2 regions of the Gilliamella sp. M0320 genome follow, and region 1 is predicted to be linked to the other one. Evidence: riboswitches for the same ligand, from Rfam matches in the RefSeq annotation. Region 1 holds a riboswitch; the other holds the start of a gene.
What was found. Region 1 has a riboswitch for thiamine pyrophosphate ahead of thiM (hydroxyethylthiazole kinase). Riboswitches for the same ligand answer to the same signal wherever they lie in the genome.
Positions count from the first base shown of each region.

Region 2: linked by a shared signal. The riboswitch ahead of thiB (thiamine ABC transporter substrate binding subunit) and the one ahead of thiM (hydroxyethylthiazole kinase) in region 1 are both predicted to bind thiamine pyrophosphate.

Region 1 is NZ_JACFQD010000003.1:274,267-278,710, reverse strand. It holds gene trpS (tryptophan--tRNA ligase) at 1-550, shown strand, start outside; gene trkA (Trk system potassium transporter TrkA) at 675-2,036, shown strand; TPP riboswitch at 2,087-2,188, shown strand; gene thiM (hydroxyethylthiazole kinase) at 2,249-3,022, shown strand; gene thiE (thiamine phosphate synthase) at 3,038-3,679, shown strand; gene thiD (bifunctional hydroxymethylpyrimidine kinase/phosphomethylpyrimidine kinase) at 3,691-4,444, shown strand, end outside.
Region 2 is NZ_JACFQD010000009.1:863-5,306, forward strand. It holds gene thiP (thiamine/thiamine pyrophosphate ABC transporter permease) at 1-1,554, opposite strand, end outside; gene thiB (thiamine ABC transporter substrate binding subunit) at 1,568-2,566, opposite strand; TPP riboswitch at 2,607-2,715, opposite strand; gene argS (arginine--tRNA ligase) at 2,877-4,444, shown strand, end outside.

The sequences.
Region 1 (4,444 bases):
CCAAAAACAACATCTTGAACTTTCTCGCGATATTGCAATGCGTTTTAATGCCCTTTATGGCGATATTTTCACTGTTCCTGAACCATTTATTGCTAAAGTTGGCGCTCGGGTTATGTCATTACAAGATCCTAGCAAAAAAATGTCTAAATCAGATGAAAATCGCAATAATGTTATTGGTTTACTTGAAAATCCAAAAGATGTCGAGAAGAAAATTAAACGGGCAATGACCGATTCTGACGAACCACCTGTCGTACGTTATGATTTAAAAAATAAAACGGGGGTATCAAATCTGTTAGATATATTAACCGGTATTACGGGTAAACCTATCGCTGAACTGGAGAAAGAATTCGAAGGTAAAATGTATGGCCATCTAAAAACTGAGGTCGCAAATCAAGTTATTGATATGTTAACTGGTTTACAAGCAAAATATCATCAGTATCGTGATGATGAAAATTATCTTCTGACAATTATGCAAGAAGGTGCACAAAAAGCTCGAGCAAAAGCAGAGCCAACGTTGAAAAAAGTTTATGACGCAATCGGTTTTGTATAATTAACCGTAAAACTAGATTGCAATTAACGCTAAACAATATCAATTGGCTTTAATGACTAAACGCACTATCGTTTTTGTTAACGAAAAGTGCCATTGAAGCCTTTTTGATTATCATAGGTTAGTTATGAAAATTATCATTCTTGGTGCAGGTCAAACAGGTAGTGCTCTTGCCGAATATCTGGTTACCGAAAAACAGAACGATGTGACTGTTGTTGATGAAGATCATGACAAGTTGCAATCATTGCAAGAACGTTTTGATTTACAAGTTATTTGTGGAAAATCATCTTATCCACAAGTATTAGAAAGTGCTGGTGCAGAATCTGCCGACATGTTAGTCGCTGTTACCAATTCTGATGAGGTCAATATGATGGCTTGCCAGATTGGGCATGTGATGTTCAATATTCCTCAAAAAGTCGCACGTATTCGAGCTCCAGAATATAATGATGAAAGATACTCATTTTTTAATAAAGATTGTATTAATATCGATCATATTATAGCCCCAGAAAATCTAATCACCAATCATATCAGCCAGCTAGTGCAATATCCTGGCGCACTACAATTTGCCTCATTTTATGATAATCGAGTCTGCTTAGTTGCCGTTACAGCTTACTATGGTGGTGCATTGGTGGGTAGTGAATTATCAGAGCTAAAAGAACATTTACCTCATGTCGAAGCGCGGGTGGTGGCTATTTATCGTAAAAATCGTTTTATTCGTCCGATTGGTTCAACTTTGATTGAAGCTGGGGATATGGTTTACTTTATTACCCCACCGCTTAACATCAAAGCGGTAACCAGTGAATTACAACGGTTAGAAAAGCCTTATAAACGAATACTCATTAGTGGTGGTGGTGGCATTGCTGTTGCTTTAGCTAAGCGATTAGAAAACGATTATCAAGTTAAATTGATTGAACGTAATGCCGAAAAAGCAGAATTAATTGCCGAGCAGTTAGTTAATACGACCGTATTACATGGTGAATCATCGGATCAAGAGCTATTATCGCAAGAACAAGTCGAACTTACCGACCTTTTTGTTGCAGTGACAAGTGATGATGAATCAAATATTATGTCATCAATGCTTGCCAAAAGGATGGGAGCAAAAAAAGTAATCGTACTTATTCAACGACAAGCTTATTTAGAGCTGATAAACGATAGCGTAATTGATATTGCCATTTCACCACAACATGCCACTATTTCAGAATTACTCAGTCATGTAAGACAAAATGGCGTGGTAAAAGTTGTCTCACTACGGCAAGGTGAATCAGAAATTGTCGAAGTGATCGTTAAGGGTGATACTGAAAACTCTAAACTAGTAGGTAAAAATATTAACAGTCTAAAATTGCCTTCAGGGGCAACTATTGGTGCTGTGGTGCGTGGTGAAGATGTGATTATTGTTAATACCGATTTAATGATCGAAGATGGTGATCACTTAATCATTTTCTTACCAGATAGACGATCTATTAGCGATATCGAAAGATTATTACAATAGCTTGTATAAAATATAAACTCAGTAGATAATAAAACTGTTTTTATTAATTGTTTTTTGACTCGGGGTGTTTTTTGTTACTACAAAAAACTGAGATTTTACCCGTTGAACCTGATCTGGCTCATACCAGCGTAGGGAAGTCTTCGTCTTAATTATCCGTTTTGACACATTCTTCCCTTAATATCAATAATAAATAAGGAAAGAATATGTCTACCATTCAGTTATTTCAAAATAATGATGCCATTCCCTTTATTGAGCAAGTTAAACAACAACGACCGTTAGTCCATTGCATTACCAATGATGTCGTACAGAATTTTACCGCTAATGTCTTATTAGCCATTGGAGCTTCACCAGCAATGGTCGTTGCTAAACAAGAAGTTGAAGACTTTGTAACTATTGCCAGTAGTTTATTAATTAATATTGGTACCATTGATGAGCACAGCGCAAATAGTATGTTGTTAGCTGCAGCAAAAGCTGAACAAACACAGACACCATGGGTACTAGATCCTGTAGCGATTGGTGCGGCACTTAAATACCGCACTGAAATTGCCAAACAACTGTTAACTTTTAGACCGAGTGTTATTCGAGGAAATGCCTCTGAAATTCTCGCATTGAGTGGTCAACAATCATCATCGAAAGGGCCTGATGGACTTGATTCTACCGATTCTGCATTAAATGCAGCAATACTATTAGCACAAAAATATCAAACCATTGTCGCAATAACAGGTGAGATAGATTATGTCACAGATGGTGAACAAATTTATAGCATTGTCGGTGGCGATATCGCTTTAACTAAAGTAACTGGCACCGGCTGTTCGTTATCTGCGATGGTAGCAGCATTTATTGCAACCACTAGTGATCGTTTAACCGCTACCGCATCAGCTTGTTTTATGATGAAAAAAGCAGGACAGCTCGCTAGTAAGCAACAAGGGTTAGGTAGTTTCGCCATTGCTGTTATTGATCATCTTTCACGATTCAATCAAAACTAAAAATAAGGATGTTTGATGAAAAAGCAACTTGATTTAACCCTCTATTTAGTCCTCGATCCGTTATTATGTGGCGGTATAGATGGTATGGTCACTACCACCAAAATTGCTGTTGAGAATGGTGTTACCGCAGTGCAACTACGTTCAGAACAAGAATACTCTGGTAAAAATTGGTATGATGCCGCACAAGCGCTCAAAGAAGTGTTAAGTAGTACCCAAGTTCCGCTATTTATCAATGACCATGTTGATATTGCTTTAGCCATTGATGCCGATGGCGTTCATATAGGACAAAGCGATCTACCGGTCGACGTTACTCGACGCTTAATTGGCACAGACAAATGGTTAGGACTTTCAGTTTCAAATCAATCACAACTAGAGAATGTTCCTTGGCATTTAGTCGATTATCTTGGCATAGGGCCTATCTATCCAACCGCAACCAAAAAAGATGCTGCCGCCGCGACAGGCATTGCTCAATTGAAAGAACTGGTTAAAGCGAAACAATGCCCTGCCGTGGCTATCGGTGGTATCGGCGCGAATAATTTAACCGAAGTAATCCAAACTGGCATTGAAGGTATTGCCGTTGTGTCGGCAATATGCGGACAAGCTAATCTTGCCAAAGCGACATCAGACCTAATCAGTAAAATAAAACTGGCAAAATAGGAAACCAAATCATGACAACAGTTGCATTAACAATAGCAGGCAGTGACCCTAGTGGTGGCGCAGGTATTCAAGCTGACTTAAAAGCATTTTCAGCACTTGGTGCTTATGGTATGTCAGTGATCACCGCATTAACCGCACAAAGTACGCAAGGCGTTAATGGTGTACATGCTATTCCCGCTGAATTTATTGAAGCACAGTTTAATACACTATATCAAGATATCCACATTGATAGTGTTAAAATTGGTATGCTAATGAATAAAGAGATTGTTACTACAGTTCATCAGCTATTAAACAATCATCCTATTGCCAATATTGTGCTTGATACCGTAATGATTGCTAAAGGCGGACATCCATTGTTAAAAGCTGATGCCGTTTCTGCTATTCGAGATCTATTATTACCATTAGCCACAATCATCACCCCTAATCTACCTGAAGCGGCTGCATTACTTGATTGTAGTGAGGCAAAAAACGAAGAGCAAATGCAACGACAAGGTTATGAGTTACTAAAATTGGGTTGTCAGGCAGTCTTAATGAAAGGCGGACATTTGCCAAGTCAAGAAAGCCCTGATTATTTAATCACTCACGACAACATCATTAGAATGACATCACCGAGGATCGCAACGAGAAATACCCATGGTACAGGTTGTACCCTCTCTGCAGCAATTGCAGCCTTGTTACCGAAACATCATTTAGAAGAAGCGGTTAAACAAGCCAAAAAATACCTACAAGGCGCTATTGAACATGCAGATAGTTTAAAAATTGGTA
Region 2 (4,444 bases), on a different contig from region 1:
CATAACAACCAATAAGCTAAATGATAAAATTAATAAAATTGCTGCTGTTACTATACTTTCTTTGTATTGATAATGCGATATCTGCTGATATAAATAATAAGGTAAAGTGGTGACTGACTGCCCACCAAATAAAGCAATTACACCAAAATCGCCCAATGACAAGATGCCAGCAAATGCAAAGCTCATTAATATTGTTCTTCTTAACCCTCTAAAATCAATTAGATAAAAGTGAGTTAAACCATTAATATTCAGTGATTGGGTAAGTCGCCAATATTGAGCAGTAATATCATACATTGGAACGGTAAGATTTTTTGTAATAAATGGTAAAGCCATCAATCCATTACAAACCATCATCAATAAGCAGATAAAAACGGTATTATTACTATAGTCAAATAGTAATAAAAATAATCCTGATGCCAATACCATACTTGGTATGGCTAGAATCAGTGATGCAATTAATAATAGTCCATTACTCAATCGCGGTTGTCTATTTATCAGTAGTCGACTGTTGGTCCAAAGTAATAGTAACCCTAGTGTCATGGCAATAATTGATGAACCAATTGCAATAATGATTGAAAAAAGTAAAGCTTGCTGTAATGAGAAGGTCAACAGTGAAAATTGAAAGAAATAGATACCTTGAAAAAGGATGGTCAGCATCGGTAACAGTATAAACAATCCACCAATCAAAACTAGCACTGAACTAACAATTTTTAATCCTTTGGGTAGAGGTAAACGATAGTCTGTTTGAGTAAATTTTAGCGTTAATTTTTTATCGATTCTGTTTATCTTTTGCATTAATCCAATGAAGGCAATACAACAAACTAATTGTAAACAGGCAAGTAATGCTGCTTGTAACAGATCAAAATCACGAATTGCTTGATAAATAGCAACTTCAAGCGTGGTATATTTTGGCCCGCCACCTAATGCTAAAACAATGGCAAAACTTGAAAAACATAACATAAAAATTAATGCCGCCATAGGTAATATTTGTCTACGCAGTAATGGCCATTCAATAATTTTAAAAAAAGTTACATTGCTAAAATTTAATTGCGCAGCTAAATGTTTTTGTTCAATAGGTACGCTTTGTAAGGTTTGATAAAATAGGCAGCAGGCATAAGGGAAATTCAGGAATACATGCGCCAATAAAATGCCTTGTAAACCATAAATTGAAAATGAGAATGGTATGTGTAATATTTGGCAGATATTTGATAATAAACCTTGTCGCCCGTAAACCGATAGTAAACCAGTCACAACAACTAGTGTTGGTAAGATAAAGGTAATAGGCATCATTTTCAATAACAACTTTTTACCTTTAAAATCGACTAAAGATAATGCTTTAGCCATTAATATAGCTGCGATTAGTGATAATAACGTCGACAATACAGCTTGGTAAAAAGTTATCCATATAATATGCAATATGTAACTATCAAAATAGATGGTTAAATTTCCTGACTGCAAGGCAAATTTCCAGATAGCGAGAAGTGCTGAACTTAATATGATTAAAATTAAACTAGCAGCACTGATACCTGGTAATAATGATCTGAATTTTAACATTAATAATACTTAACTAGTTACTTATTGCTGACTGCCACTCACGAATCCAGCCTTTTTGATGTTTTTCAATCTCTTCCGGTGTAAATTCTAGCGATTTATCAATGGTATTAATTTGCTTATAGGCATCGGGTAGATCGGTTTTAATAATTGGATACATCACATTTTTTTCAGCAAATTGTCGTTGTATCTCAGGTGTTAGTAAGTAACGTAAAAATTGTCGAGCTAAATCGACTTCTTGGCTATATTTAATGATGCCAGCCACTTCGACTTGGCGATAGTGACCTTCAGCAAAAATCGCGGCTGCGTAGCTATGGTTATTTTCATTAATAATATGTGCTATCGGCGATGTGCTATAACTTAATACCAAATCAGCCTCATCTTTTAAGAACATACCATAGGCTTCACTCCAACCTTTAGTTACTGTGACTGTATGTTTAGCAACTTGTTGCCACGCATTTGCCGCCTCGTCACCATAGACTTTTTTCATCCAAAACAATAAACCTAGTCCTGGAGTGCTGGTTCTAGGATCTTGATAAATGATTTTCCAATTAGCTTGGTTTTCGACCAATTCATGTAATGAATGAGGAGGATTTTTGATCTTATCTTGATTATAGATAAAAGCGAAATAGCCAAAATCGTAAGGAATAAAACTATCATCCCACCAATCGGTATTGAGGTTATCGGGTTTACTAATTTGATGCGGAATTAAGATATCCGCTTGCTTGGCTTGTGCTAATAGGTTGTTATCTAATCCTAAAATAACATCCGCATTTGTTTTGTCGCCTTCAAGGCGAATGCGATTTAAAACAGATACGCCATCCCCCAATGTGACAACATCAAGTTGGCAATGACATTGCGCTTCGAAGCCTTTTTTTATTGCTTCACCCGGCCCCCATTGTGACATAAATGAATTGTAACTATAAACGGTTAGGGTTGGTTGTTGTGCATTAGCTAGATGACTAAATAGTGAAAATGAAAATATAACAGATAGTAAAAAGTTTTTACGAAACATTTTGCCTCCAAAGTAATGTGTAAAAGACAAAAGGTTTGAGCAGATATAATAACTCAAATCCCTCCGCTGGTATTATCCAGTTCAGGTTCGACGAGTTATGTCAGTTTTTCTGACACTCTCAGCCCTTCAGGGCACCCCGTTGAGAACGATGAGTAGTTTAGTGGTAGCAAATAGAATTGTAAACAGGCGAGGTGTTGATAAATACAAATTTATACATATTAAAACAAGGTAAGATTACAGGCAATCAGTGACAATTGTTGTGTTTGTCGGTATTATATGCCTCATTTTATGATTATTGATTAGGTACAATGTGAATATTCAACAACTATTAACGCAACGAGTTTCGCAAGCAATGATTATGGCTGGTGCAGATAAAAACTGTGATGCTTTAATCAAGCAATCAGCCAAAGTTCAATTTGGTGATTATCAAGCAAATGGTATCATGGCTACCGCTAAAAAATTGGCTATGCCACCACGCGCATTGGCAGAAAAAGTATTACAACATCTGGATATTGAAGATATTGCCGATAAAGTAGAAATAGCTGGCCCGGGTTTTATTAATATCTTTTTAAAAAATAGTTGGATTGCCGAGCAGAACGAAGTAGCGTTAAGTAGCGATAAATTGAATATCACTTTACCAGCTAAACCACAAACTATTGTGGTTGATTACTCAGCACCAAACGTAGCCAAAGAGATGCATGTTGGTCATTTACGCTCAACGATTATTGGTGATGCGAGTGTTAGAGTCTTAAATTTTCTTGGTCACAATGTGATTCGAGCTAATCACGTTGGTGATTGGGGAACCCAATTTGGTATGTTAATCGCTTACCTTGAAAAAATGCAAAATGAACAGGCCAACGATATGGATCTATCGGATCTAGAATCTTTTTATCGTGCAGCCAAAAAACATTATGACGAAGATGAAGTCTTTGCTGAAAAAGCCCGTAATTATGTCGTTAAGCTTCAAGGCGGTGATGAGTATTGCCGTGAAATGTGGCGAAAACTGGTTGATATTACCATGACGCAAAATATTGCCACATATAAACGACTCAATGTCACACTTTCACTAGAAGATACCATGGGTGAAAGTATCTATAACAGTATGCTTCCGGGTATTGTTGCCGATCTTAAACAGAAAAAATTAGCCGTTGAAAGTGAAGGCGCTATTGTTGTGTTTTTAGATGAGTATAAAAATAAAGAAGGCGAACCAATGGGTGTTATCATCCAAAAACGAGATGGTGGTTATCTTTATGCAACAACCGATATTGCCTGTGCAAAATATCGTTATGAAACCTTACACGCGGATCGTATTTTATATTATACCGATTCACGTCAACATCAACATTTAGAACAAGTTTGGGCGATTGTGCATAAAGCAAAATATGTCCCAGAATCTTTAAAACTTGAACATCATATGTTTGGTATGATGTTAGGTAAAGATGGTAAACCTTTTAAAACGCGTTCAGGTGATACCGTTAAACTAAATGATCTACTCGATGAAGCAACCGAGCGAGCAGCAACATTAATTAAAAGCAAAAATCCTGATCTTTCTGATGCCGAGCTTGCTCAAGTGGTTGATGCAGTTGCCATTGGTGCGGTTAAATATGCTGATCTATCCAAAAATAGAACAACTGATTATGTATTTGATTGGGATAATATGCTGTCATTTGAAGGCAATACAGCACCTTATTTACAGTATGCCTATACCCGTGTACTTTCAGTATTTAAAAAATCAAATATCAATGAAGACAATCTAGATGGTCATATCGATTTAGGTACTGAAAAGGAACGAGCGTTAGCAATTCGTTTGAATCAATTTGATGAAACAATCACAACTGTTGCCGCCGAAGGTACCCCACATGTTCTTTGTGCGTATCT